2 regions of the Brevibacterium sp. FAM 27836 genome follow, and region 2 is predicted to be linked to the other one. Evidence: predicted binding sites of a transcription regulator. Region 2 holds the regulator's gene; the other holds the start of a gene.
The links. Region 2 encodes LexA, which represses DNA repair genes until DNA is damaged. Its sites were predicted from a motif close to TCGAACANNTGTTCGA; they were not measured.
Positions count from the first base shown of each region.

Region 1: ACSE4D_RS07925 (HNH endonuclease signature motif containing protein) is a predicted target of LexA. The motif match lies at 2,601-2,616, and genes of this name have one in related genera.

Region 1 is NZ_CP195711.1:1,752,436-1,767,009, forward strand. It holds gene ACSE4D_RS07920 (nucleobase:cation symporter-2 family protein) at 1-185, shown strand, start outside; gene ACSE4D_RS07925 (HNH endonuclease signature motif containing protein) at 241-2,460, opposite strand; gene ACSE4D_RS07930 (HAD family hydrolase) at 2,895-3,572, opposite strand; gene ACSE4D_RS07935 (M50 family metallopeptidase) at 3,666-4,415, opposite strand; gene ACSE4D_RS07940 (Gfo/Idh/MocA family protein) at 4,550-5,650, opposite strand; gene ACSE4D_RS07945 (PhzF family phenazine biosynthesis protein) at 5,892-6,731, shown strand; gene ACSE4D_RS07950 (methyltransferase family protein) at 6,728-7,696, shown strand; gene ACSE4D_RS07955 (VOC family protein) at 7,729-8,172, opposite strand; gene ACSE4D_RS07960 (MarR family winged helix-turn-helix transcriptional regulator) at 8,301-8,777, shown strand; gene ACSE4D_RS07965 (VanZ family protein) at 8,823-9,296, opposite strand; gene ACSE4D_RS07970 (VanZ family protein) at 9,369-9,836, opposite strand; gene ACSE4D_RS07975 (NAD(P)-dependent alcohol dehydrogenase) at 9,888-10,964, opposite strand; gene ACSE4D_RS07980 (bifunctional 3'-5' exonuclease/DNA polymerase) at 11,126-13,000, opposite strand; gene ACSE4D_RS07985 (FAD-binding oxidoreductase) at 13,174-14,547, shown strand.
Region 2 is NZ_CP195711.1:3,402,227-3,416,800, reverse strand. It holds gene hisH (imidazole glycerol phosphate synthase subunit HisH) at 1-599, opposite strand, end outside; gene ACSE4D_RS15320 (hypothetical protein) at 596-1,198, opposite strand; gene hisB (imidazoleglycerol-phosphate dehydratase HisB) at 1,195-1,791, opposite strand; gene ACSE4D_RS15310 (histidinol-phosphate transaminase) at 1,788-3,005, opposite strand; gene ACSE4D_RS15305 (LysM peptidoglycan-binding domain-containing protein) at 3,160-3,498, opposite strand; gene lexA (transcriptional repressor LexA) at 3,733-4,488, shown strand; gene ACSE4D_RS15295 (ATP-dependent DNA helicase) at 4,606-6,576, opposite strand; gene hflX (GTPase HflX) at 6,573-8,045, opposite strand; gene ACSE4D_RS15285 (class I SAM-dependent methyltransferase) at 8,175-8,789, shown strand; gene dapF (diaminopimelate epimerase) at 8,886-9,875, opposite strand; gene ACSE4D_RS15275 (PadR family transcriptional regulator) at 9,922-10,503, opposite strand; gene ligM (vanillate/3-O-methylgallate O-demethylase) at 10,577-11,980, opposite strand; gene ACSE4D_RS15265 (methylenetetrahydrofolate reductase) at 12,070-12,936, opposite strand; gene ACSE4D_RS15260 (MFS transporter) at 13,192-14,550, shown strand.

The sequences.
Region 1 (14,574 bases), 1.6 Mb from region 2:
ACAACGAGGCCATCCTCACCGAGGGCGACACCGTCAAGGACGGCAAGATCGTCGATTGCAACGGTGAAGAGATTCCGGTCGTCACCGATGCACAGCACGAGAAGGTCATCGAGGCGGCGAAGAAGGGCGAGGTCAAGACTCAGGATGACGTGCGTCGGCTGATCGAGGAGGAAGACAAGGGCTGATCCCTGTCCCTGCCAGAACCTCGGCGCGGGGTCGGTCGTAACAGCGCGGGGTGGGTCAGAACGGCGGCGGGTTCTCCGGATCCCAGCTCACGGTCCAGATCGACTCCTGCGCTTCCCGTGACCGGCGAGCCTTCGAACTTCGCCGGTCTCCGCCGGCGGTCGCCCCAGTGTCGGTCTCCGAAGCAGTGCCGGTCTCCGAGGTGTAACGCAGGACCGATCCCTCGCCGCCGTCCGTGCGGTCGGCCCACTCATCCCCTGCGCCCGTGCTGAGCGGGCTGTCCATACTGAGCGAGGTGTCCTTGCGCGAGGTGTCCGTGCCGGGCGGGGCGCCCGTGCGCGGGGTATCAGTGCTGGGCGGGGAACCTGTGCGCGCGGTGCAGGCAGAGTCAGCCTCGAACGGGGTGACCCTACCGCCACCCGCCCAGCCACCGAAGCCGGACAGGTCGTCGAAGTCGCACCGGTCCCCTGCTTCGGGGGCGGGCTCTTCGTCGACCGCCAGCCGGTCCGGCAATTGGTCATAGTTCTCCACCTGCCATGCGTGCTCGGCGTTGATCGGGTTATCCGGCGGGTGAATTGTCGTGACGACATCATGAGCGAAGGCATACTCCACGGCCCCAGCTGCGGTCGTGCGGATGGAGAACTTGCGGTCGGTCTTGAGCTGATGATGAGTCCGACACAGTGGGTGGAGATTGTCGAACGTCGTCTGGCCGCCTCGTACGGGATCGTCGTGGTCGAACGGGATGATGTGGTCGATTTCCGAGGTCTCGGCGCGACGGGTGCACCCCGGCACAGAACATGACTGCCACTTCCCGGTCAGCGGAGCGCGGACATCCGCCGGGATGTAGTAGCTCTTCGAGCGCGCGTCGATCGGGGTGCCGGTCGCCGGGTCGGTGAGTATCCGATGCCAGGTGGGACTGTCGCCGGCCAGAGCTTTCGCAGCATCGGCGGGCACGGGAGCACCGTCCGAAAACATTCCCGGAAGCCCCGAGCGGCCGACTGCGGTGAGATAGGGAACCGTCACCATCATCTTCGCCTGCTCACGCACCCATTGTCCGTGGGTGGGCATGGCGAGTTTGATGATCGACCTCACCTCGACGCCGGCTCCTGCCGATTCTTCGGCTTCCTGTGTGGCCGCCCGAGCTGCGCGGTCGACCGCGCCGGCCGAGATGGGGGCTTTGCGGTCGCCGGTCTCGATGGAGTCGAGAGCGACCTCTTTCGTGGAGGTCTCTCCGGTCGTTGTGTCATGAGCTGTCACGGCGATGACCATCTGCGGGGTCGCTCGCGTGGCGATGTCGAACATCAGGGCGGCGATGCTGTCCTGCTCGCCGACATCGATTCCGGACACATCCTGATCGGTGAACGCGGAGATGTTTCCGTTGCGGATGGCGCGCGCGAACGCCTCGATGCGCAGGAAGAAAGCCTGCAGTTCCACGGCAGGGCCCGACAGCATCACCGAAGCGGTTCCGTCGGCGTAGGTCGTGATGTCCACACGACGACGCCTCGCCGCGACTTCGAGACGATCCTCGACCGGAACGAGAGACGCTATCTTGAGGTTCAGGGACTTCCTGAAGGTTTCGATGGTGATGTCGGCGCGACGCTGTCCGAGGTAGGTGTCGAGACGCGGGACGTACTCGAACTCGACGTCCTTCACGGCCCGTGCCGCGACGAGCACATGCTCGATAGTGAACTCTCCGTTGAGGCAGCGGTCGAGGAACTTCGGCAGTCCGAAGACCAGAGTGAGAGCGTTCGTGATCTCGTTGTATGCACCCTCGATCGTCGCGCCGAGGACTGCAGTCAGTTCGGCGACTTCTTCTTTTGCGGCGAATTCGTGCGCCCACGAATTGAACGACCGGTAGAGCTGGAACTTCGGGAAATTCGGAAGCTGCTTCGGCGAGGCAGCCGCGGTGGGCTCGACTTCGGTCGCCTCAGCGTCGTCTGGCTCCGCACCGTCGCTCTCGACGTTTCCGGACCCAGCACTGTCGGACTCGACGTTGCCGACGGCGCTGGGATCGACGCCGTGCGCCTCAGCGTTGTCGGACTCGTCGCTTTCTGGCTCATCACCGTCGGGCTCGGAGGGTGCGTCTTTCGGCTCCCCGTCGCGGGCAGTGATGAAGCGGTCCACCGTCTCGGTGAAGGTGGCGTGGTGGTAGATCTCGCCCTCGGGAGCATAGCGGAGCCGATCGACGACCTCGGCGAGGAAGAGACCGGCGACGGCCTGGAGTTCTGCGATGCGTGCTCCGGTGCTCAGTCGTGCGATGCTCGCAACCACGGCCATGGGCGAGTCAGGGTCGACATCGAGGCGACGCGGTGATTCGGGGCCGACCAGCGGCGGAGGGGAAGACGGGGCCGTTAGGGAAGACGGCTCAATGGAGGAGCCATTGGAGCCTTCGATCGAAGGGTCACTCGAGGACTCGTTCGAAGAATCGTTTGAGGCAGGCTCAAGACCGTCGTTGCTCGGATCCTGGGGATCCTTCATCGGTCTCGCCGCCCTTCACGTCGATGTGAATGCCTTGGCTCTATTCTACTTCAGAACCAGATCAATGAATGTCACAATTCGATTACAAACCGAAGTGATCTATTTTTGATTGCTATTTGCAGACGTTTGTTCGAAGACAAACGGCGCTGAACCCGACACTTCTCGAAAGCGGACACGAGGCTCAGCCCTTGCCCCTTCAGCCGTTGGGTCATGCTCCTGCGGCGTCCTCGCGGCTACTCCAGGAGCAGGCCCGGCAGATCGCCCATCGTTGCGAACGTCTCGGCCGCTCCGACGGCCAGCAGCGTATCGACGCTGTGATGGACCGGCGAATCCGGGCAGAACCCGAGCACACGGGATCCTGCCGCAACACCGGCCATCACTCCGGTGGGCGAATCTTCGATCACGGCAGCCTCGGCGGGGTCGATGCCCAAGGATTCGGCAGCCGCGAGGTAGACGTCGGGGGACGGCTTCGAGTTCGGCTGCTCCATGCCGGAGAAGATCCGGCCGCCGAACGCATCGAAGAGTCCGACCTTCCGCAGCTGAAGTTCGATCTTCGGACGGTCTGCGCCCGATGCGCACGCGATCCTGTTCGGATAGGACTCAGCGAGGCGGTGCACCGTTTCCACGACTCCCGGGATCGCTTGGAGTGAGGCCTCGAGCCCCGCGTTGCGGCGCCGACGGAATTCAGTCATCCACTCATCGTCGATCCGGAATCCGGTGTGTTCCTCGATGATGTCGGCCTCGTCGCGGAGCATCTTCCCGACGAACCGGGCGATGCACTCCTCGGCGGTCAGCTGCCAGCCGAGTTCGACGAGCATGGCATGCAGAACACCGTTGGTGATGCTTTCGGAGTCGACGAGGACCCCATCGCAGTCGAAGAGAACGGCGGAGAATTTCGGGTGAGCTGCCATGGTTCGATTCTGCCATCCGCCACGGACATGAGAACACGGCCCCATGCCGCGCACATGGTCAACCGCAGCGACCCGAGCGACCGGTCCGTCAGGTCACAGCGACCCGATCGATACCGCCGTGTACAGAATGCGCGCGGAGGCGAGCGCGCACACGATGATGACCAGCGCGAACAGAGTCAGCCAGGCACCGGCCGGCAGTCGCGAATCCTGGGCGAGGATATAGGCATCGGACTGCTGCACGCGTCGGCGGCGGGTATGGACGCGGATGATCTTGACGAGGTCCCTGAGCGAACCGACCGTCAGCGCGGTGCCGAGCGCGGCGACGAAGACAGCGATCCATTCGAGCGGCAGGACTACGACGACGAGCTGGGCCGCGATCGCGGTGATCACGGCGATGATCGCACCCGCGAAGTTCCGGATGAAGAGGAGCGCCACGAGCAGAATCAACGCCCCCACCGACAGCGCCAGCGGGGCCCACCCGAAGACCGCCGAGGTGATGAGGACGAGACCGAGAACGCCCGGTGCCGGATATCCCCAGAACCCCGCCCAGGTGGCTGAGAAGCCGACTCGGCCGAAGGAGTTCATCTGCCCCGAATGATCGAAATTCAGCGAGATCCCCTTCACCACGCGTCCGGTGGTGAGGGCGGCAAATGCGTGGCCGAGTTCGTGGACGAAGGTGACGAAAAGACCGAAGAAGCGCCAGATGCCCGGGGTCAGCGTCACGAGGAGGGGCAGTCCGATGACGAGGACGAGCCCGACCACGTCGAGCTCGAGTCCGTCCTGGCGCCCGAATCCCGAGGTGATCGCGTCCCACCACGTCGCCGTTGCCTGCTTGAAGTCCATAGCGGCTCAGTCTACGAATCGAGCCTGTGCGACGTCCTCAGGTCTCACTCAACCGCGGTGACGTCCTCAGGTCTCACTCAACCGCAGTGATGGCCCGGGTTCAACCGCAGTGGCGGCCCGGGAACGAACGACCCTCACACCGCTTCGACGTCGACCCAGGCTCGGGTCGACACCGATTTCAGGACCGCTTCTGTCACGAGCACCGCGCGGACTCCGTCGCGGAGTGTGGGCAGTCCCTCCGGATCACCGCCGGCGAAGTACGAGTAGGAGTCGGCGACGAAGGAGTTGAAGGCGTCCTGATATCCCTGCGCGTGGCCGGCCGGGACCGCACACAGTCTCGCGGCATCGGCGTGCATCGTTTCGGGATCACGGACAAGGAGGCGACTCTCGTCTCGGCGTCCCCACCACAGACGTTCCGGCTGCTCCTGGTCGAACCGGAGGCTCGCCTCGGTGCCGGCGATCTCGACGGTGAGCGAATTCTTCCGTCCCGGTGCCAACTGGGACACGAGCAGCGTGCCGATGGCTCCACCAGCGAATTCGGCGGTGACGGCCACGGTGTCTTCCGTCGCCACGGAGGCCCCGCCTCGGCGAGGGTGGACGGTCCGTGTCGTCGCCACCAGGGACGAGATGCGGTCGTCGACGATGAACTCGATGAGGTCGACGAGGTGGGAGCCGATGTCCGCGAACGCACGTGAGGGTCCGCCGCGGGCCGATTCGACGCGCCAGTTCTCATCGTCGGCGCCGAGCAGCCAGTCCTGCAGATACCCGGCGTCGACGGTGAGCAGCCGGCCGGCTCCACCGGCGCGAAAGCGGGCACGAGCCTCGCGGACCATCGGATGGAAGCGGTAGACGAAGGGGACGGTCCCGGCCAGTCCCTGCTCCTCGGCGCGAGCGAGCACGGCCCGGGCAGATGGCGAATCGGTCGCCAACGGCTTCTCGCAGATGATCGCGGAACCGGCATCGAGCGCCCGCAGCGACTGTTCGGCGTGGACATCGTTGGGAGTGCACACGTGGACGATGTCGAGAGACCGGTCGATGAGTTCGTCGACAGATGCGGAATCCGCGAACCCGAGTTCGGCAGCCGCCCGGGCGCTGCCGGTGGGCCCGGACGTGGCGACGGTGTCGAGCACGGCCCCGGCCGCACGCGCTGCCCGACTGTGGACGCGCCCCATGAACCCGCCGCCGATCACACCGATGTGGGGCGGTCGGCCCCCTGCTGAAGCACCTTTGACCATGCCTCATTATGCAATCGCGCGCCCAGTCCCGTCGACCGCGCACCGGCACCGACACCGAGGTGGCGACCGGCGGACCGGCACCGAGGTGGCGACCTGCGGACCGACGGGCGCCACATAGTGGAACCGACGCGCCCGTGCCAGGGTGCGGCGGTCCGTGGACTCGCCCCGGGCCTCTACACTGAGAGAAGTGGCCGCACGATCCCCCGTTCGCTGCGTGCGCCACGTCTCCGAAGGAGTGTCATTGTCCCAGAACCGCCCATTCGCCCAGGTCGACGTCTTCTCCGCAGTTGCCTACCGCGGCAATCCCGTTGCCGTCATTCTCGAGTCCGATGACCTCGATGACGAGCAGATGGCGCGGATCGCCAATTGGACGAACCTGTCCGAGACCACTTTCGTCCTCTCCCCCACGGACCCCGCCGCCGACTACCGCCTGCGGATCTTCACTCCGCACCGGGAACTGCCCTTCGCCGGCCACCCCACCCTCGGTTCGGCCGCGGCCTGGCTCGACGCCGGAGGCACACCCAAGCAGGAGGGCCGAATCGTCCAGGAATGCGGTGCCGGACTCGTCGACATTCGCCGAGGCGGCCCCACCCTCGCCTTCGCCGCTCCCGAACGCCTGCGCACCGGTGAGCTCGACGAAGCGTACGTGGCGCAGATCGCAGCGGCCCTCGGCGTCGATCGCGGCAACATCCTCGATCATCAGTGGGTCGACAACGGCCCCGGCTGGGCGGCCGTGCGGCTGCGCAGCGCCGAACAGGTGCTCGCTCTGTCCCCCGACTTCTCGGCGGTCCCCGATGCCAAGCTCGGTGTCCTCGGCTCCCATCCGGCCGCCTCGGCGCACGAATATGAGATCCGCGCCTTCGTCCCCGGCGTCGGCGTCGCCGAAGACCCCGTCACCGGCAGCCTCAATGCTTCCGTCGCGCAGTGGCTCATCGGCGCCGGCCTCGCCCCGGACTCCTATACGGCCACTCAGGGCACCGCGCTCGGCCGCGCCGGGGTCATCTCGATCACCCGAGACGACGATGAGATCTGGGTCGGCGGCGCCACGACCGTGTGCTTCCGCGGGACGGTGATCGCATGAACCGCCATGTCACCGAGGTGAACAAACCGAAGAAGCGGCTGCGCATCTTCCACGGTCGCATGTACTTCGCGCTCCAGGCCCTCGCGGGGGCCGCGTGGTGGCTGGGCACCGCGACGATCCCCGCCGTGCAGACGGCGACGCTGGGCGGAATCGACCCGCTGATCATCGCCATCGTCGACATCCCGCTCTTCGTCATCGGCTCGGCCCTGGCCGCGCTCAACTTCCGCTGGGCCGTGTGGATCGCCACGGGCTGGAGTGTGCTCGTCGCCCTCGGCATGATCATCTACGCGACCGCCACCACCGAGGCGGGACTCGGTGCCGTACTCATGATCCTCGCCGCGCTCGGCAGCGTGCTCGCCGGCGCCCTCATGCTCTACGGCCGCATCCCGTCCGAGAAGCTCCTCATCGGCCCCTTCGCCTTCCACAGTTCGCACACCCGCGTGCGCTCCCACCTGCTCGTGCGCACCACGATCCAGGTCGTCATCTTCTGGAGCGTCTTCCTCGTCATCATCCCCCTGATCATCAACAGCTTCGAGGACCGATGGGGCCTCGCCTACAAGTTCCCGATCCTGGTGGCCGTCCTCGGCTTCGCTCTGCTCGCGTTCTCCAGCGTCATCGGAGTGTGGTCGGCCCGCGCGATCGCGAACTTCGGCTCCGGAACCCCATTGCCCGGACAGATGGCCAACCACCTGGTCACCCGCGGACCCTACTCCTTCGTCCGCAACCCGATGGCCATCGCGGGCATCGTCCAAGGCGTGTCGATGGGTGTGCTCATCGGCTCATGGCTCGTCGTCGTCTACGCACTCGTCGGCTCGCTGCTGTGGAACTGGCTCATCCGCCCCCACGAGGAGGCCGACCTGTATGAGCGCTTCGGCGACGAATACCGCGAATACGCCGACCGGGTGTACTGCTGGTGGCCGCGATACTCACAGACCTCGTCGGCGGACCTTGCCGACGAGGCCTGATCGGACTCTCGGCGCACACGGGCGAGCTGCCCTCACCCTGCGTCGTGGAACGTCACCGCGTAGCCGTCGAGGTCGGCGATCGTGAAGGTGAGACCGAAGGGGCTGGGGGCCGGCGCGCGGAGGATCTCGACCCCTGCCTCGGCGAGGGAGTCATGGAGAGCGCGCGCATCTTCACATCTCAGCCACAACGCTACCCCGTTCCCCGGACGGTCCCCGGAATCGAGATCGACGCCGGGCAGCGGTTCGCGCACCGCGAAGGGGATCGGCGAGGTGGTGAACACGACCGCTCCGGGAGGTGCGGATGGGGCGCGAGTGAGTCCGAGCTTCGATTCGTAGAACCCGGCGGCCGCTTCGACATCGCGCACCTGCACGGCGATGAAGTCCGGACCGCTCACTGTGCCGACCGACCCCGTGCCGGCCGACCCTGCTCTGACTGACTCCGCATTGGCTGACTCAGTGCTGGCTGACGCATTCATGACGTTCTCCCTGCTCTTTCGGCACCCCGCCGCTTGACGGAACTCTTTATTCGTTAAATGTCAGCATCCTGACATCAGCAAATGTATGTCAGAATACTTACATGGGTCAAGGTTCAGAGAGTCACGATGTGGAGACGGACACTGATGGGCGGACGAACGATGCGGCACCGGTGGCGCTCGAATCCCACCTCGGCTATCAGCTCAAGCACCTGCAGACGGCGCTGCGGTCTCGGATGGACGAGACGCTGCGACCGCTGGGGCTGACCACGCCGCAGTACAACTGCCTCGAGCAGCTGCGCAGGCGGCCGGGAGCGTCGAATTCCGAGCTTGCCCGCGGCGCCTTCGTCACCCGGCAGACGATGAACACTCTTCTGCGCGGAATGCAGGACCGCGAACTCGTCACCCGCCCGGTGAAGGCCGACTCCGGTCGTGTCCTGCCCACGCGTCTCACCCCGGCGGGCGAAAGGCTGCTCGACCGGGCGGCGTCGCGAGTCGAGGCGATCTCGGACCGGATGGTCTCGCCACTCGACGAAGAGACGCGGACGATGGTCACCGAGGCGCTCGGTCTGTGCATCGCGGCCCTCGAGGCTCCGGAGAACGGCTGAGAATCCGGAGAACGACTGGGGGAGATCCGATATCCGGCATACTCCCTAGACGGCCGCGAGCTCCCGGCCTGAATCACTTCGCGCCCTCCGCTTCGGCCATACGGCCATGCAGCACAGGCCGAGGAGCGCGCCGATGCCCGCGCCGATCGTGTTCGTGACGAGGTCGCTGAGCGTGGCGAACCGGGTCTGCGTGAGCACGGTGCCCTGGAAGATCTCGATGGCGGCGCTGAAGCCCGCACCGAAGAGGAACCCGAACCACCAGCGGCTGCGCCCGAAATGCAGGGCGGCAAGGAAGCCGAAGGGAATGATCATCGCCACATTGCCGAGCTTCTCGACCCGTTCGTAGGTCAGCCAGGCCGTCTCCCGGTGAGCGGCGAAGAGGTCGAGTGCGTACCCGATGAGGGTGTCCGGGCCGGTGCCCATCTGCTGCGGGGTCAGCGTGATGGCGGCGATGAAGAGGGTGTAGAGAACGAGAAGGGCCAGCGGCGCACCGACGGTGCGCTGATCACGATCTGTCATCACCGTCCAACATACGGCCGAATCCTTGGAGAGCGGTCAACGGATCTCGTGAACGATGGGGTTGGAACGTCCTCAACGGACCTCGTGATCGATGGGTTCGTCGTCCCACCTCGGCGGCCAGATGGTCATGACGATGAGCCCGAGCAGCGCGCCGATCCCGGCACCGAGGCTGTTCGTCACGAGGTCGCTGATCGTGGCGAAGCGGGTGGGCGAGAGCAGGGTCGCCTGCGTGCCTTCGATGAGGCAGGTGAAGGCGATCCCCGTGACCCAGCCGACCCACCAGCGGCTGCGTCCGCACTGGAGCGCGACGAGCAGACCGAAGGGAACGAACATGCCGACGTTCGCGAGCTTCTCGAGGATGTCGTAGTCGATCCACGCCGTCACCGGGTGAGAGGCGAGGAACTCGAGCAGTCGGGCGATGAATGAACCGGAACCCGTGTCGAGCTGGTTCGGGGTGAGCGTGACGAGGCCGATGAAGATCGTGTAGAGGATGAGCAGCGCCAAGGGCACGGTCCGCACCCGCCTCTTCGACCCTGTCATCGAACCCACCCCCTCACCACTGTTCAGCGACCTCGACTCAGATGACTTCGCTCAGACTGCTTCGACATCGTCGAAGCTCGCGGTGTCGATGACGACGCGGAAGCGCACATCTCCGGCCACGACCCTGTCGTAGGCGGCGTCCGCCTCGGTGACGGGGATCGTCTCGATCTTCGCGGCGATGCCGTGCTCGGCGCAGAAGTCGAGCATCTCCTGGGTCTCGGCGATGCCGCCGATGTTCGATCCGGCGAGCACCTTGGCCCCGCCGATGATCGAACCGAAGGACAGCTTCTGCTTCTCCGGCGGCAGTCCGACGACGGCCATGACTCCACGCGGCCCCAGCAGGTGGAGGTAGCGGTCGACGGGGATGTCGGCGCTGATCGTGTTGAGGATGAGGTCGAATTCGCCGTTGTGCCGGCGGAAGAAGCCGTCCTCGGTGGTGGCGAGCATCCGCTTCGCACCGAGGGCGAGCGCATCGGCTTCCTTGTTGAGCGTGCGTGAGAGAACGGTCACCTCGGCGCCCATGGCCGCGGCGATCTGCACACCCATGTGGCCGAGCCCGCCGAGCCCGACGACAGCGACCTGCTTGGGTGCGCCGTTCTTCTTCTCACCGGCGCCCCACCGGGCCAGCGGCTGGTAGGTGGTGATGCCCGCGCACAGCAGCGGGGCGGCGACGTCGAAGTCGAGGGAATCGGGAATGCGGCACACGAAGCGTTCGTTGACGACGACCTTCTGAGCGTAACCGCCCTGCGTGATCGTGCCGTCGACGTCTTCGACGTTGTAGGTGCCGACACTGCCCGTGAAGCAGTTCTGCTCCTGGCCGGCCCGGCACTCCTCGCATTCGCCGCAGGAGTCGACCATGCAGCCGACTCCCACACGGTCGCCGACCTTCCACCCTGTGACCTCGGAGCCGACGGCTTCGACGACGCCGGCGATCTCATGGCCGACGGTCAGCGGGAAGTTCGCCTCACCCCATTCGTTGCGGATGGTGTGGATGTCGCTGTGGCAGATGCCCGCGGCCCTGATGTCGATGACGACGTCGTCGGGACGCGGGTCGCGCCGCTGGATGGTCGTGACGGAAAACGGCTGGTCCGGCCCGGTCTTCTGCAGTGCCTTGACGCTGATGCTCATGTGCTCTCCTTGTTCGGATATGCGAAACTGGGCCCCATCGTCCAGCGCCTGACGCCCGCAGTCTATTCCATGCATCGGCACTGATCTTTCAGTTCGCACTCAGTGCTCGAATCGGGCTCCCACCGGCTCAGTCCTCGCCCCAGGGCGGTCTTCGAACCGACTCAGTCCTTGGTCGCGCGCTGCCCGATGTTCAGCTCGAGAGGGAAATCGACGGGGGCATCACCGAAGAGCAGACGGCCCGCCGAGGCGGCCGCCGCCCTGATCTCCTCCGCCGCCCGTTCGGCCTGCTCGGCCGGGGCGTGGACGATGACCTCATCGTGGAGGAAGAAGACAAGGTGGGCGCGACGTGAGAACACCGGTCCCGAGGCGGCCGCCGGTTCCGCAGCCGCCGGTTCGACAGCCGACCGACCTATCGATCCCGACCCTCCGTCGCTGCCTCCGTCGATTGCGGGCAGCCGGGCCAAACGCAGCCGCAGATCGGCGAGCCAGGCCAGCGCCCATTCGGCGGCGGTGCCCTGGACGACGAAGTTGCGGGTGAACCGTCCCTGGTCACCGGCGGCCCGACGGGCCCGCTGCTCATCGACGCCGGTGGCGTCGAAGCGGTTCGCGGCCTTCTGCAGGCGCTGCCAGCCCTCGCTCGGCGGCGGGGAGGTCCGCCCCAGCCAGGTGGACACGACTCCCCCACGCACTCCCACCTCGGCGGCGGAATCGACGAGATGCATCGCGGCGGGGAAATTCGCACGCAGGCGGGGCACCAAGGCACCCGCCTCACCGGTCGTCGAACCGTACATGGCACCGAGCACCGCGATCTTCGCCTCCTGCCGCGTGGCCACGACTCCGGCATCGACGAGCCCGGAGTACAGGTCTTTGCCGAACCCGGCCGCGGCCATCGCCCGGTCCCCGGACATGGCGGCGAGCGCACGGGGTTCGAGCTGAGCGACGTCGGCGGAGACGAGACGCCATCCGTGGTCGGCGCGCAGGGCCGGGCGCAGCTGCCGCGGAATCTGCAGAGCCCCTCCCCCACTGGCCGCCCAACGACCGGTGACGACGCCGCCGGGCACATAGACCGGCCGATAGCGACCCTCATCCACCCACTCATCGAGCCAATGCCAGCCGTTGGCGCTCAGCAGCCGCGCCATCTTCTTGTATTCGAGCAGAGGTGCGATCGCCGGATGCTCGCTGCCGCTCAGCTCCCATTTCGAAGTCGAGGCGACGTTGATGCCGGCATTGTGCAGGGAGGACAGCAGCCGGTTCGGGGAGTCGAGGTTGACCCGCGGGTCCTCGAGCGCGGCACGGACCTGATCGGCCTTCGCCAGCATCTTCGCGGGTTTCCCATCACGGATCGGCCGGGGCCCGAGGAGCTCAGTGAGGATCCGGTCGTGCTCGGCCTCGTCCCAGGGCACCCCGGCCGCTCGCATCTCCGCGGCGACGAGTCCTCCGGCCGATTCCGCCGCCAGCAGCAGACGCAGCCGACCCGGATCGCCTGCGCTGTCGACGGCGGCGGTCTGGCGGGCGAACTCGGCCAGGGCCGCCTCAAGGTCGTGCGGCACCTGCGGGACACGGCCGCGGCCGGCGTCGACCTCGAAGAGCGCGGCGGCCTCCTCACCGTCCTCGGCGCCGGTGGGCGCGGCGTCCCAATCCTCGGCGGCACGGAGCGGCTCGGCGGCGGTGACGAGTTCGGAGCGGGCGAGGATCGCATGAGCCAGTCGCAGATCGTGGCAGCGTTCGATGCTCACCCCGGCCGCCAGCAGCGGCGGGTACCACTTCGGGGTGTCGCTGAAGACCCATCTCGGCGGGGGTGTGCGCTGATCCGCCCCGTCGGCGCCGGACCCGTCGGGGCCGACAGCGGCGTTTCCGGCCGGGTTCTCACGGTCACGGACGAACTCGGGCAGGGCCGCCTCGGCGAGTTCGATCCGACCGATCTGTGCACCTGTCGCATCGAGATCGACGATGCGGATCCGCGCCCCCTCGAGCCCGGTGCCGGGCACGGTCCCGAGCACGCAGGCGGCGGGCAGCTGATCGGGGGCGACGGTCATGGGTTCAGCCTACGCCGCGACGAGCTGCGGAAGGGCCCTTCACGAGCACTCTCGGCACGATGCGGACCCGCCCGGTCCGCACCTTGACCTCCGCGCCGAGAACGACAGTGATCCTGGTAACGTCGGAAGCGAATTCCGGGTGCCGAACTCCGCTCGAAAGGCTCGATCACAACATGGACGTTGTCTCCTCCCTCACCTCAGCCCTGCCGGCCTCGGCCGTCATCACCGATCCCGACTCGATGGACGCCTACCGCTGGGATCGAGCGAACGATCCTGATGCCGGCGTACCGCTGGCCGTCGTCCGAGTGTCCTCCACCGAGGAGGTGCAGCAGGTCGTGCGCATCGCCGCCGAGGCGAAGGTGCCGATCGTGCCCCGCGGCGCCGGTTCCGGACTGTCCGGAGGCAGCTCCGCGATCGCCGGCGGAATCGTCCTCTCACTGGATCAGATGCGCGAGATCAGCATCGATCCGATCACGCGCATGGCCGTCGTCCAGCCGGGTGCCTTCAACGCCGAGGTGAAGGCCGCCGCCGCCGAACACGGCCTGTGGTACCCGCCGGATCCCTCGTCCTTCGAGTTCTGCTCGATCGGCGGCAACATCGCCACGAACGCCGGCGGTCTGTGCTGCGTGAAATACGGCGTGACCACGGACTATGTGCTGGGCATGACGGTGGTGCTCGCCGATGGGCGGGCCGTAAATCTCGGTGGACCCAGGCTCAAGGACGTCGCGGGTCTGCCGCTGACGAAGCTCTTCGTCGGCTCCGAAGGAACCCTGGGCATCATCACCGAGGTGACCCTGCGACTCATTCCCGCCCAGCTGCCCCCGACGACCGTCGTCGCGATGTTCGGCAAGCTCGCCGATGCCACGCAGGCCGTGCTCGACATCGCGAAGGCCATGCGGCCGTCGATGCTCGAGTTCATGGACAAGCCGTCGATCAACGCCGTCGAGGACGAACTGAAGATGGGTCTCGACCGGGAGGCCGAGGGCATGCTCGTCATCCAATCCGACGAACCCGGAGAGCATTCGAGCGTGCAGGCGGCGCTCATCGAAGAGATCTGCAACTCCAACGCCGCCTCCGAGTGCTACCTCACCGCCGACCCCGATGAGGGCGAAGCCTTCGTCACGGCCCGCCGCATCGCGATTCCGGCCGTGGAGAAGAAGGGCGCTCTGCTGCTCGAGGACGTCGGAGTCCCGCTGCCGAAGCTCGGCGACCTGGTCCTCGGCATCGAGAAGATCTCGGCCGGGCGTGAGGTCACGATCGCCGTCATCGCCCACGCCGGCGACGGCAACACGCACCCCCTGCTCGTGCTCGACCCGAAGGATGAGGCGCAGCAGGAGCGCGCGCGCATCGCCTACGGCGAAGTCATGGACCTGGCGACCGGCCTCGGCGGCACCATCACCGGTGAGCACGGCGTCGGCCGGCTCAAAGCCCCATGGCTCGCGCCCTACCTCGGCGAGGACGTCATGGAGCTCAACCACCGGATCAAACAGGCCCTCGATCCTGACAACATCTTCAACCCCGGATCGGTCTACACCGGGCTGGTCTGAGCACCCGGCCGGGCCGAACCGCCTCGG
Region 2 (14,574 bases):
GTGCCGATCCAGTTGCGCAGCAGCTGCGCTCCCGCTTCGGCGGATTTCTCCGGATGGAATTGGGCCGCCCAGGTGGTGTCGTCTTCGACGGCGGCGATGAAGTCGCTGCCGTGTCGGGCCGTGGTCACCTTGGTGTCGGGAGGCGGCTGGGTCGCGGCATAGGAGTGGACGAAGTAGAAGCGCTCCTCGCGGATGCCGGCGAACATCTGCGAGTCCTCCGGCGCGGAGACCTGCGACCAGCCCATGTGAGGAACGACCGGGGCCTTGAGGCCGGTGACGGCTCCCGGCCACAGGCCGATGCCGTCGGTCTGCACGCCGTGTTCCTCGCCTCGGGCGAAGAACACCTGCAGGCCCACGCAGATGCCCAGCAGCGGACGGCCCTGTGCATGGCGGGTCCGGATGAGTTCGCCTCCCCCGACGTTCTGCAGTCCCGTCATGACGGCGGAGAAGGCACCGACGCCGGGGACGAGGAGACCATCGGAGTCGTTGATGACGTCGTGGTCGGCCGTCAGTGTCACCTCGGCGCCGGCGGCAGCGGCCGCGCGCACAGCGGAGCGGACGTTTCCGGCGCCGTAGTCGAGGACCGCGACCGTCGTCATCGCTTTGCGCCCTTGCTCAGCACCGACCAGATCCGCCACAGGGAGAATCCGAGGACGATGGCACCGAAGACGGCGACGACCCAGGCGACGGTGTTGCCGCCGAGGCCCAATGCGACGCCGAAGGCAGCGACGAGACCGGCGAGGACCGCGGCGACGATCCACAGCAGCGCGGTGCGGGCCACCGCGGCACGTCCCGGCGTCATGGTGGCGGCGCTGGCCTGCAGCTTCGTCATCGAACTCGTCGGGATATTGCCGTCGACGTCTTCGGCGGCGACGGTTTCGAGCAGGAGACCTTCGAGCACATCGGGCAGGTTCTTCAGAGCCAGCCCGGCGGGAACATCGGATTCGCGGTTGCCGTGACGGTAATGTCCGGCATCGATCTGCTCTTCACTGCGGACGAGGAGGAGGACCTCATGTTTGCCCGCGAGCTTCGAGATCGCGGCAGCCGCCTCGTTGCCGGCCTGCACATCGGTGTCGGCGAGGACGATTCCGGTGAACTCCCCGATCGGAACGATGGTGCCGTGGATGTTCGACAGCACGCAGGCTGCGGCCAGCTGCTGGGCGACCCCGAAGGGGGTCACGAGAACGGTCGTGCTCACAGGACTCCCTTGGTGCTGGGAACGGAATTGCTGCGGGGGTCTTCTTCCACGGCTTCGCGCAGGGCACGGGCGAAGGCCTTGAACTGGGCTTCGACGATGTGGTGCGGATCGCGACCGCGCACGAGGTCGAGGTGGACGGTCAGTCCGCCGTGGAAGGCGATGGATTCGAGCGAGTGGGAGGTCATCGAACCGGTGAAGTGACCGCCGATGAGGTGGTACTGCTGACCGTCGGGTTCGCCTGCGTGGACGAAGTAGGGGCGACCGGAGACGTCGACGACACACTGGGCCAGGGCTTCGTCGAGTGGAACCGCGGCGAAGCCGTAGCGACGGATGCCGATCTTGTCGCCGAGGGCTTCACGCAGAGTCTGGCCGAGCACGATCGACGTGTCTTCGACGGTGTGGTGGACATCGATATGGGTGTCGCCGGTGGCAGTCACGTCGAGGTCGATCATCGAGTGCTTCGCCAGGGCGGTGAGCATATGGTCGAAGAACGGCACGCTGGTCGAGATGTTCGAGGTGCCGGTGCCGTCGAGGTCGACGGACACGGACACCGTGGACTCGGAGGTGGTGCGTGAGTTCTGGGCCTGCCTCATGGTGTGCCTTTCGTCGGGGCGGAGGATGACGGAGCTGAGCCGGAGGGAGCCGCGCTGGGAGCCGTTGAGCTGGGCGGAGACGTCGGTCGTTCGGCGAGGATGTCCGGGGACTCGGCGAGGATCTCATCGATGGCGCGAAGGAACGCGTCGGTCTCATCCTCGGTGCCGGCGTTGACGCGGGCGTGGCCGGCGATGCCGATGTCGCGGATGAGCACGCCGCGGTCGAGCAGCTCCTGCCACAGTCGTGCCGGTGAGGAGATGTTGCCGAAGAGCACGAAGTTCGAATCGCTGTCGTGGACGGTGAAGCCGACTTCAGCGAGATGCTCCGACATGCGGTTGCGGGAGTCGATGAGCCGGTCGACGTTGCCGAGCAGCACGTCGGCGTGTTCGAGGGCGGTGCAGGCAAGGACCTGTGTGACCTCGGACAGGTGGTAGGGCAGACGGACAAGGCGGAGGGTGTCGATGAGTTCGGGGGCGGCGATGGCATAGCCCAAGCGCAGCCCGGCACAGGCGAAGGCCTTGCTCATGGTGCGGGACACGACGAGGCGCGGACGGCCGTCGAGCAGGGTCATCGCCGAGGATGCGGCCGGGCGGGAGAATTCCGCGTAGGCCTCATCGACGATGACGATGCCCGAACAGTTCTCGTAGGCGGCGTCGATGACGTCGAGGCCGATCGAGGTGCCTGTCGGGTTGTTCGGGGTGCAGAGGAAGACGATATCGGGGTCGACCCGTGCGACCTCGGCGGCGACGGTCTCAGCGTCGAGGGTGAAGTCGTCCCTGCGGTCGACGTGCCTCCATTCGGCTCCGGTCCCGGTCGTGATGAGCGGATGCATGGAGTAGGACGGGGTGAAGCCGAGGACGGTGCGGCCCGGGCCGCCGAAGGCCTGGACGATGTGGCTGAGGACTTCGTTCGAACCGTTGGCTGCCCAGATCATGCCGGGTTCGAGTGCGACTGTGTCTCCTGCGCGTTCGTTGACACCGTTGAGATAGGTGACGAGGTGTTCGCGCAGCGCAGTGAATTCCCGGTCCGGGTAGCGGTTGAGCCCGGAGAAGTGATTGTTGACGGCGGCACGCATGCTGTCGACGACGACGTCCGGGAGCGGATAGGCGTTCTCATTGACGTTGAGCTGGACCGGCACGTCGAGGTGCGGAGCCCCGTAGGGCTTGAGCCCGACGAGGTCGGCACGCACTGGCAAAGATTCGATGTTTCCCACGCGATCAGTCTACCGAGAGACTCCCACCGCTCCGGCGGCGGGTCGAGCCTCGAGATCCGACATCGGAGCTCCGGCCCGATGCGGCCGAAAGCAGCTCCCCGGCGACCTCGCACGTTGCCACGCTGCGCGGCTGCCGGTCTCACCCGGCCGGCCCTCAGCGGACGGGGACGTCGAGGGTCTGGCCAGGGTGGACGGTCGGAGTCGTCAGATGGTTGATGTCGACGATATCGGCCACGACATCGCGGGTATCGCGATCAAGTCCGAGGCTCGAGGCCACGGTCCACAGCGACTCGCCTTCACCGACGACGACCGCGTCGGCTTCGATGCCGATGCTCTCGGATTCCGGTTCGGCGACCGCTGCGGCCGAGAACGACTGGGTGGCGAGGAGGAGCGCTCCGCCGATGACGACGAGAGCAATGAGCAGGGTCCGGAGAAGGCGAACCGCCTGGCGTCCACGAGTGGTCAGGCGCAGCCCGGTGTTCTGTGCAGACATCGCATTACCTCTTTCATTCGTACGATTCCACCAGCAATCGGTAGAACGTCTGTTCTATTCAACATGCCAATCGAACAAATGTCCAGTCCAACTCGAACATCTATGCGACAATGAGAGGGAACCAGCGTTGTTGATTGATCTGTCAGAACCATCTCAGCCGGCACTGACACGAGAATCTTCGAAGCGGAGATCACGGCGTCCAGCGGCAGGGAATAGAACGAAGGGGAACGAGCAATGGTTCAGAACAAACGAGGCAGAGGCCGGCCTCGCAACGAAGATGTTGCCAGTGAGATCGCTGCCGCTCGCAGCGATGACGACGAGATTCAGATCCCTGAGGGTTCGACCGGCGAAGACGACTTCCGCCTCACCCCACGTCAGCGTCTCGTGCTCGAAACCATCGAACGCGCTGTCGTGACCAACGGCTACCCGCCGAGCATGCGCGAGATCGGCAAGGCCGCCGGACTCGCTTCGCTCTCGAGCGTGGCCCACCAGCTCTCCCAGCTCGAACGTCTCGGTTATGTCCGCCGCGATCCGAAGCGCCCGCGCGCCATCGAGGTCGTCAATCCGTTCGAAGAGGAAGAGGCGGAGCGGGCGAAGTTCGAAGAGCTTGCCAACAACACCGTGCAGGTGCCGGTCGTCGGACGGATCGCCGCCGGTGGCCCGATCCTCGCCGAACAGGAAGTCGATGACATCTTCTCGCTGCCGACGCAGGTCGTCGGCTCCGGTGAGATGTTCCTGCTCAAGGTCGTCGGCGATTCGATGATCGAAGCCGCCATCTGCCACGACGACTGGGTGGTCGTGCGCAAGCAGCACACCGCGGACAACGGCCAGATCGTTGCGGCGCTGCTCGACGGCGAGGCGACCGTGAAGACGCTCAAGCGCAAGGCGGGTGAGCAGTGGCTGATGCCGCAGAACGAGAACTATGAGCCGATCGACGGCACCTACGCCCAGATCATGGGGCTCGTCGTCGCTGTCATCCGCCGCCTCTGAGCACACTGCCGGCGGCCCCGGCACTCAACGCTCGAACACAGAACGCCTGCGACCGGATCGGTCGCAGGCGTTCTGCCATTCAGGCGGAGCGATCGGTCGTCGAGGCGCAGTGCCTAGTCATTCCGTTTCGGACTCGGCGAGGCGGGCCAGGCTCGTGCGCACGAGCTGAGCGTTCGTCGTCGGCCACATCCGCGGCATCGAGTTGACGAGGAAGCCGGAGTACCGGGCCGAACGCAGCCGCGAATCGAGCACGGCCACCACTCCCCTGTCCTTGGTCGAGCGGATGAGCCGACCCGCTCCCTGTGCCAGACGCAGCGCGGCATGTGTGGCGGAGACGGCCATGAAGCCGTTGACACCCCGCTGATCGGCATCCCGCGCGCGGGCCTGCATGAGCGGGTCGTCGGGGCGCGGGAACGGCAGCCGGTCGATGATGACCAGCCGGTTCGTCCGGCCCGGCACGTCGACTCCCTGCCAGAGTGACATGGTGCCGAACAGGCAGGTCTGGTCATCGGCGGTGAATTGGGAGACGAGTGCGGGCAGGCCGTCATCTCCTTGGAGCAGGATCGGAAAATCGAATTTCTCCCGCAGGTGTTCGGCTGCGGCATTGGCCGCCGCCCGAGAGGAGAACAGTCCCAGTGCCCCGCCGTTCGAGGCTCTGACGAGCTCTTCGAGTTCGGTGAGCGCTTCGTCGCTCAGGCCGCTGCGTCCGGGTTTGGGCAGGTGGGAGGCGACGTAGAGGATGCCCTGTCTGCCGTAGTCGAAGGGCGAGCCGACGTCGAGGCTGTCCCATTTCGGGGCGTCGGGGCCGAAGAGTCCCAAGGATGCGGCGACCGCGTCGAAGTTCCCGCCCAAGGACAGAGTCGCCGAGGTGGCCACGACGGTGGACTCTTCGAAGATGCCCGAGCGCATGGTCCCGGCCACACTCAGGGGTGCGACGACGAGGTTCGTCGTCTCCTTCTCCCGGAATGTCGACCGCGAGAGCCAGATGACGTCGTTCTTGCCCGGATCGCAGAAGCGTTCGGCGAGTTCGAAGATCTCCTGACACCGGGCCTTGGCCATCTGCCGGCCGGCATCGGCGTCTTCGGTCTTGCCTCCGATGTCGTTGATGATCTGTCGGGCGGAGTCGCGGATCTGCGTCAATGCCAGCCCGAGGGCTTCGCTCATATGGAGGATGAGTCCTTCGGGCACCGAGGACTGTGCGCGTTCGAGTGCCGCCGCAGCGGAGTCGAGAAGGGAGACGACCCCGTCCTGGACGGTGGTGTGTTTGCGCACCGAACTCGTCGCGGCCGAGAGCATGCTCGTGTTGATCTGCCCGGACAGGGCGTTGGTCACCCGGTCCTTGAGCTCGTGGGCCTCGTCGATGATGATGACATCGTGTTCGGGCAGCACGTTCGATTCGCCGAAGGCGTCGATGGCCAGCAGCGCATGGTTGGTCACGACGATGTCCGCCTCGGCGGCCTTGTTCCGGGCGATCTCAGCGAAGCATTCGGTGAACAGGGGGCAGTTCGATCCGAGGCAGTCGAAGGCGTTGACGGACACCTGCGACCAGGCGCGGTCGCTGACACCGGGCATGAGGTCATCACGGTCACCGGTGTCTGTGGTCTTCTCCCAGGTGCGGATCCTCTGGATCTCCTCGCCCAGGCCGGAGCGTTCGGCCGGTTTGCGTCCCGCCTCGGCGTCAGCACCGAGGTCGAAGAGCATTCCTTCGCCTTCGTCGGGGTACCCGCCGGAGAGCTTGTGCTTGCATACATAGTTCCGTCGGCCCTTGAGCAGAGCGGCCCTCGGCAGCGGGTCGAGGTCCTTCTTCACGGCTTTGAACAGACGCGGCAGGTCACGGTGGATGATCTGCGTCTGCAGCGCCAGGGTCGCTGTCGATACGACGACCTTCCCGCCGGTGCGATTGACGTATTCGGCCGCCGGCACGAGGTAGGCCAGGGACTTGCCCGTGCCGGTGCCGGCCTGCACGAGCAGGTGGATGCCTTTGTCGACCGCCGAGGCGACCGCTTGAGCCATATCCTGCTGACCCTGCCTGGGCGATCCGCCGATGGCCCCAACGGCGGATTCGAGGAGGTCGTCGACAGCCTTCACTCGTCGATGACCAGGTCCGGACGCTGGAACTCACGCAGCTCGTCGACGATTTCGGCCGGCACCTTCACCTGCAGGCTCGTGCCTTCGGACCCGTGGGATTCGTGTTCGACGGTGCCCAGGGCGTAGATCTTCGACACGAGGTCGCCGCGTTCATAGGGGACGAGCAGCGTCATGTCGATGTCCGGGGCGGGAAGCCGACTCTCGATGGCCTCGACGAGGGCGTCGATGCCTTCCCTCGTCACGGCCGAGACGAACTGCGCCTTCGGATATTCCGCGCGCAGACCGGTGATCACGGCCTCCTCGGCGAGATCGGACTTGTTGAACACGAGGAGTTCGGGGATGTCCCCGGTCTCGACGTCTTTGAGGACTTCGCGCACGGCGTGGATCTGCCCGTGCGGGTCCGGGTGGGAGGCGTCGACGACGTGGAGGAGCAGATCCGAACCGGCGGCCTCCTCGAGCGTCGAGCGGAAGGCTTCGACGAGCTGGTGGGGCAGGTTGCGGACGAAACCGACGGTGTCGGTGTAGGTGAAGACGATGCCGTCGGCGGTCTTCGCCTGTCGGACGGTCGGGTCGAGGGTGGCGAACAGCGCGTTCTGCACCATCACCTCGGCATCGGTGAGCCGGTTGAGCAGGGAGGACTTGCCCGCGTTCGTGTATCCGACGATCGCGGCCGAGGGCACATGGTGGCGGGCGCGGTTCTTCCGCTTCGTCTCCCGTGACGGGGCCATTGCGGCGATCTCACGGCGCAGTTTGGACATGCGGGTGCGGATGCGGCGGCGGTCGAGTTCGATCTTCGTCTCACCGGGTCCGCGGGAGCCGATTCCGGCACCGCCGGCGACACGACCGCCGGCCTGCCGGGACAGCGACTCGCCCCAACCGCGCAGGCGCGGCAGGAGGTATTCGAGTTGGGCGAGTTCGACCTGGGCCTTGCCTTCACGGGATTTCGCATGCTGGGCGAAGATGTCGAGGATGAGGGCGACACGGTCGACGACCTTGACCTTGATGACGTCCTCGAGGCCGCGACGCTGGCTGGGGGCGAGCTCGGAGTCGATGATCACGGTGTCGGCGCCGACGGAGGCGACGATCTCGGCGAGTTCGTTCGCCTTGCCTTTGCCGAGGTAGGTGCCGGGGTCCGGTTTGTCACGGCGTTGGATGAGCGCGTCGAGGACGTCCGAACCGGCGGTTTCGGCCAGCGCCGCGAGCTCACGGATCGAGTTCTCGGCTTCGGCCTGAGTGGTGTTCCAGATGCCGGCGAGCACGACGCGTTCGAGTCGGACCTGGCGGTATTCGACCTCGGTGATGTCTTCGAGTTCGGTGGAGAGTCCGGCCACACGGGTGAGTGCGGCACGCTCGGCGAGGTCGAACTGGTCGTCCTCGCGGGTGGTGTCGTGATCGTCCAGGGCCTGGGCGCCTCGGGAGAGCACACGGTCGAGCATCGCGTTGCGACGCTCCTTGTCTTCAGACGTCATTCATTCCTTTGTTCTCTGCCGCCCGCACGGTACTGATCGTGTGGGCGTGGTCCTGCTGCGCACCGACGGTGGCGCATCGCACCGACGATGGTGTCCATCAATTCTCCCACAGCCGTCTAGACTGAAGTGGTGTCAGAGCACTATTTCACCGAATCTCCGAGCAGTGAGGCCAAGACCCGCGAACTGCGCCTCGAATTGGCCGGCCGCGAGGTCACCGTCGAAACCGTATCAGGCACGTTCTCACCGACTCGCCTCGATCTCGGCACCGCCGTGCTGCTGCGGCATCTGCCCGAACCGCCGACCGGTGATGTCCTCGACCTCGGCTGCGGGTGGGGGCCGATCGCCCTGCACACCGCATTGGAGGCCAAGGACGCCGAGGTGGCCCTGCGAGTGTGGGCACTCGACGTGAACTCCCGGTCCCTGGAGACGACAGCGGCGAACGCGCGCCGGCTCGGACTCGATTCGATTGCTCCCGTCACCGCCGAGCAGATCCCCGCGGACCTCCAGTTCTCCGCCATCCGGTCCAATCCCCCGATCCGCATCGGCAAGGCCGCCCTCCACGAACTGCTTGAGACCTGGCTGCCGCGACTGGCGCCGGGCGGTCGGGCCGATCTCGTCGTGTCGAAGAACCTCGGGGCCGATTCCCTGCAGAAATGGATCGCGCAGATGCTCGGGGACGGGTTCACGATCGAACGCACGGGTTCGTCGAAGGGCTTTCGCGTCCTCACCGTCCACCGCGGCTGAGTCTTCGGTTCGACACGTCATTCCGCGCCGAGGCTGAGGTCTTCCCTCGCCGAGGTCGGGCTCGGCTGCGCGTACGAAGTGCGGTCCGCTCGCGCCTCAGCTGATGGTGCCGCTGGCGACGAGGGTCGCGGGGCCCGCGAGGCTGACACGTCCGCTCGTGCCCTCGGGGTTCGGGTCGATCTCGATGCGCAGCTGTCCGCCGGGCACGTCGACGCGCCACTGCAGCGGCGAGGTCTCCCCCGCCCAGTGGTGGGCGGCGATCGCTGCGGCGCATGCGCCGGTGCCGCAGGAGCGGGTCTCGCCGACTCCGCGTTCGAACACCCGCATGCGCAGTGCGCCCTCTCCTCCGGCAACGTCGGAGCGAGCGGGCTCCATGACGATGTATTCGACGTTCGAACCGTCCGCGGGCACCGGGTCGAGGACCGGGGCGTCACGCAGATCGGCGGCAGAGAGTTCGGAGTGTTCGGCCAGCGCGACGACCGTATGCGGATTGCCGGTGGACACGCGCAGTCCGGGTCGAGCGACTTCGACGCCGCCGGTGGTCACGAGCACCGAGCTCGACGGGTCGAGTGACCAGTCGCCCATGTCGATCGTGTACCAGGCGTCGCTGGCCGAGCCGGGTCCCGACGCTCCCGTGCCGACGACGTCGTCGCCGGTCTGGACGCCGAGTGCCGGGTTGAGGGTGGTGCGCACGGTTTTGATTCCGTCGCGGGTGCCGACGAGGATGTCGCGGGTATCGGCCGGAACGCGACCGCTGGTCACGAGCACGTGGGCGAAGACACGCACACCGTTGCCGCACATCTCGGACAGGCTGCCGTCGTTGTTGTAGTAGTCCATGAACCATTCGGCGCCGGCTGCGGCCTGCTCGGCTGCGCCGGGGATGCCGCTGGCGGCGGACCGGACGATGCGGATGATGCCGTCGGCGCCGAGCCCGGCTCGCCGGTCGGCCAGTGTGGCCACGGTTTCCGGATGCATCTCGAGTTCGCTGTCATCGTCGGACAGCAGGACGAAGTCATTCTGCGTGCCGTGTCCCTTGAGGAAGGAGACATCGGTCCAGGCGGCGAACGGGGTATCCGGAGTGCTCATGGCACCATCCTATCGGTGGACCTCGGCGGCTCGATACAGTCTCCGATCAGGGACCGAATCTCTTCGCCAGCTCGAGGCCCCTCTGCGCCCACGCGATCTCGGTTCGTGCCTTCTCGGCCAGTCCTTCATAGGCGAATCGCTTGAACGCGATCGTCTTCTCGCGGTCTTCGGGGCGGGTCACTTCCAGTCGCCGCTGGAGCATAGGTGTGGTCAGTGTGTCGATCTTGTCGATCTCGTCTTCCCAACACTTCAGTTCAGAAGTCCAATGGGCGATGTGATCGTTGAGGAAGGCTGTTCGGGTCTCATGATCGGCTGATTCCAGATACGCGGCTTTGAGATGCGCAGCGTCACGCGTGCGCTGATACTTCAGCGGAGTGCGCATCCATTCGGCGAAGTTGTCCTCACCGGCATCCGTGACGTGATACACCCGCCGGGTGGCCACGCTCCCCCGGGTCTGCTCTTCGGGCTCGACGAGTCCTTCCTTGGCCATCTTCCTCAGCTCGGGATAGATCTGCGAGTCCGGAGCGTGCCAGACGTATCCGACGGACTGCGAGAACTGCTTCTGCAGCTCGTAGCCGGACATGGGTGCTATCCGCAGGAGCACGAGGAGGGCACTGCGTAGGCTCATAGGTCTGAATCTCCCTGTAGTCGAACGCATTGAGGGCCCGAACCGAAGTCCGGGCCCTCTCAGGATAGCGGTGTCAGTTCGTGTAGCCGGTCCGCCAACCGCCCTTATACGTCTGACGTGCGACCGTCGAATACGGGACCGGGCTGACAACAGCACGAACCTCGGTCTGCTCGTGCGGCTCGACCGATGCCTTCGAGGTGCCTCCGTTCGGCTCGCCCCACACGACCTTGAGCTCCGCGCCTTCGGGAACTTCTGGATCGATCACGGCCAGTGACAGTCCGCGACGTTCGTTGGCCGAGTATCCGGTGAACATCGAGAAGCCGACTGTGTTGCCCTCGGCGTCGATGACCGAGTCGTAGTTCGCCGAACCGTAGTTCGCCAGCGGCAGATCGAAGTACTTGTAGTTCGGACCGTCGACATTGAGCGGCGAGGACAGCACCTGGCCGAGGTCGTCGGCGTCCCAGGCGAGGGTGACCTTCCGACGCTGCTTCGCCGGATCCATCTTCTCCAGGGCGCTGCGGCCGATGAAGTCGTGGTCGAACTTGACGAAGGAGCCATAGCCGAGCTCCCACGGGGTCAGGTAGTAGTCTTCGATGTTCTCCGAGACGAACGATCCGGCCAGCGTTCCTGTCGCTTCGTAGCTGTCGACACCGAGCCATTCGCGGAAACCGCGCTCTTCCTCGCCGGTGTAGATCGCCGGCAGCGGCGAAGGGATCCAGCCGGATTCGAGGGTGTTCGACGGGTAGGCGCGAGCCCCGACCGGCAGGAGGCCGAACTCGGCTCCCGCCTCGACGATGGCATCGCGGATCAGGTGGTGGTCTTCGTAGGGGCCCCAGACCTCGAGGCCCGGAGCGCCGGCCATTCCGTGCCGCAGCGTGCGGACCTGCTTGCCGGCGATCGACATCGTCGACATGTTGAAGAAGCCGAGCTTCTCGAGCGGGCCGCCGTTGAGCTTCTCAATGATGCTCCACGCGTTCGGACCCTGAATCTGGAATCGGCAGTACTGCCGTGAGACCGCGTCGCCATACGGGCGCGAGGGCGAACGACGATCGATCTCGATGTCGAGGTTCGAGTAGCCGCCGGTCTCGCCGTGGTAGAGCAGCCAGTTCGACGCCGGGGCGCGTCCGACGTAGACGTACTCGTCTTCGGCCTCGTGGAAGAGGATGCCGTCGCCGATGACATGGCCCGAGGCCGTCGTCGGAACGTACTGCTTGGCCTTGTTCACCGCGAACTTCGCCGTTGAGTTGATGGCGGTGTCGGAGATGAGCTTGATGGCGTCGGAGCCGCGCAGGAACACGTTGTCCATGTGATGTGATTGGTCGTAGAGGACTGCGGTCTCCCGCCATGCCCGCTGTTCCTTGATCCAGTTGCTGAAGTCAGCGGGGACGACCGGATAGATGTATGACCCGATCTGGGAATTGCGGAGCAGGTCGACCGGGTTCGTGGTCTCGAGGAGCTGCTGGAGATTGTCGGTCATGGGATGTGAACCTCTCTGTTCTGATTCTTGCTGATGGTCGCGTTCTTGCTGGTGGTCGCTGACAGCACTTCTCGTTCGGCGTGGGCCCCCTAGAGTCCGGGCGAGAAGTCGCTGACCCATTGGGCCGTGTTGAGCAGGCCGCCGAAGGTGTAGAAGTGCACCTTGATGTTGCTCCTGTGCGGGCCGTCGTTCCTGCTCGGGTCGTCGATTTCGCCTGCCAGCTCGGTGAGGAACCTGTCGGGGCCTGCCGTGCCGAGAAGATTGGTGAGGGAGAATCCGTACTTCTTGACGATCGAGGCGCTTGTCCCGACCCCGAATCGGCCCGCATATCCGAGCAGCCGCTTGATTCCGGCTGGGCCGGGCGTTCCGATGCGGATGAGGGAGTCGATTCCGTGCTCCCGGGTCTCCCGGATCCACGTACAGACCCGGTCGGCATCGAAGGCGAACTGGGTGAGGACCACACGGTCCAGCCCTTGGGCTTTCAGGGACTGGGTCTTTGCCTCCATATGAGACCACAGGTCGTTCGTTGCGATATCGGGGTGACCTTCCGGGTATCCGGCGATGCCGACCTCGGTCACGCCGTAGTTCGGCAGAATTCCGGTATCGATGACCGACAGCGAATCGGCGTAGGGTCCTTCCGGTTCCTTCGGGTCTCCGGCGACGACGAATACGCGCTCCGAAGCCCCCACCTGCTGAAGTTCGCCGAGGAAGTCTTCAAGCTCAGCTGGCGATTTCAGTCTGCGCGCGGAGATGTGCGGAACCGGAACGAAGCCCAGCTCGCGGACCACCTTCGCAGCGTTGACTCGCATCGCGAGCTCCTCGTTGCCGAGGAAGGTGACGTTGACGCGAGTGCCTGGTGGTATGGCAGGAGCCGCTTCACGCAGCTTCTCGACGTCCTTGCCCGTCATTTCGAGTGAGTAGTCGTCAACGAGCTGAGTTCCGGTTGCTGTGACCACGAGGCCGCCTTTCACGAACACTTCAATGGGTTCCGTGAGTCACTATACGCATAGGTATTTGCCTCAGTCCATAGGTACTTTGCGCATCGCCTCCCCGGAGTGAGCCCTGGCCGCGAACCATTGCCCTGCGGCTCGGGCGATGCTAGCGTGACTGGCATCTCATTTTCACTATCATCATAGGGACTCTGTATAGGGAAGTCGCATCGGGGCGACGTTCCTGCTCTTCACCAGACCTCACAATGACGGAGACTTCTCGTGGATCTACGCACTCGCATCGACAACTCGCCGATGTCCTTCTACCAATGGCTGATCGTCGCGATCTGCACACTTCTCAACGCCTTGGACGGCTATGACGTCCTGGCCATCTCCTTCTCCTCCAATCAGGTGACCGAAGAATTCGGACTTACCGGGACTGCTCTCGGACTCGTCATGAGCGCGGCGCTCTTCGGCATGGCCGTCGGAGCCCTGGTGCTCGGCCCGGTGGCAGACCGAATCGGGCGCAGGAACATGATCGTGATCGCCATCATCATCAATGCGATCGGTCTCTTCATGTCCGCAACCGCAACCTCGGCGAATCAGCTCGGTCTGTGGCGGATCGTCACCGGCTTGGGCATCGGAGGCATTCTGGTTGCCACCAACGTCATCTCAGCCGAATACTCCTCACGCAAGCGTCGCGGCCTGGTCATCAGCATCTATGCAGCGGGGTACGGAATCGGTGCGGCGATCGGCGGATCCGTGATGGTCGCGCTCATCGCGAGCTCCGGCTGGCGATCGGTGTTCGTCCTCGGCGGTGCGCTGGCCGTCTTCTCACTCCTGCTGGTCATCTTCTTGGTACCGGAGTCCCCGTCGTTCCTCTACAACAGGAAGCCGCACAATTCGCAGGCCAAGCTCGAAGTCATCGCCCGCAGGCTCGGTTTCGACGAGCCCGTCGATATCGATGCCAGGCCGGCCGCATCTGCTGGAGGAGCGGACTCCGGGACGGGAATCATGGCTCTGTTCAATCGCCAGAACCGCCGCGTCACCTTCGTCGTCTGGACGACGTTCTTCATCATCATGTTCGGGTTCTACTTCGTGAATTCGTGGACTCCACGGCTCATGCACGAAACCGGTCTGACAGACACCCTGTCGATGATCGTCACCGTCGGTCTCACCTTGGGCGGGGCCATCGGTTCTGTGGTCTTCGGCCTCTTCACCTCACGCTGGTCCACGCGAACCGTACTCATGACGTTCTCGGTGGTGGCTGCCGTGCTCATGGCGATCTTCATTTTCATGGCGCAGTGGATCGCAGTCGTCGTGGTCTTCGGTGTGCTTGTCGGCATGTCGATCAACGGCTGCATCGCCGGACTCTACGTGCTGACGCCGCAATCGTACCCGTCGACGCTGCGGTCGACGGGCGCAGGATGGGGCATCGGAATCGGGCGATTCGGCGCCATCATCGCTCCGACGGCCACCGGTGCCCTGCTCGACGGAGGATGGAGTCCGCAGCTGATCTATGTGTTCGTCGGAGCGGTGCTGCTCCTGGCATCGCTTGTGCTCATGGGGATGCGCGGCATCGACGTCGAAGCGAACAAGCGACCGCAGACCGAGAACCGGGCACATGCGGGAGCGGAGTGACGAGCCGAGCAGAGGCCGGAGCGA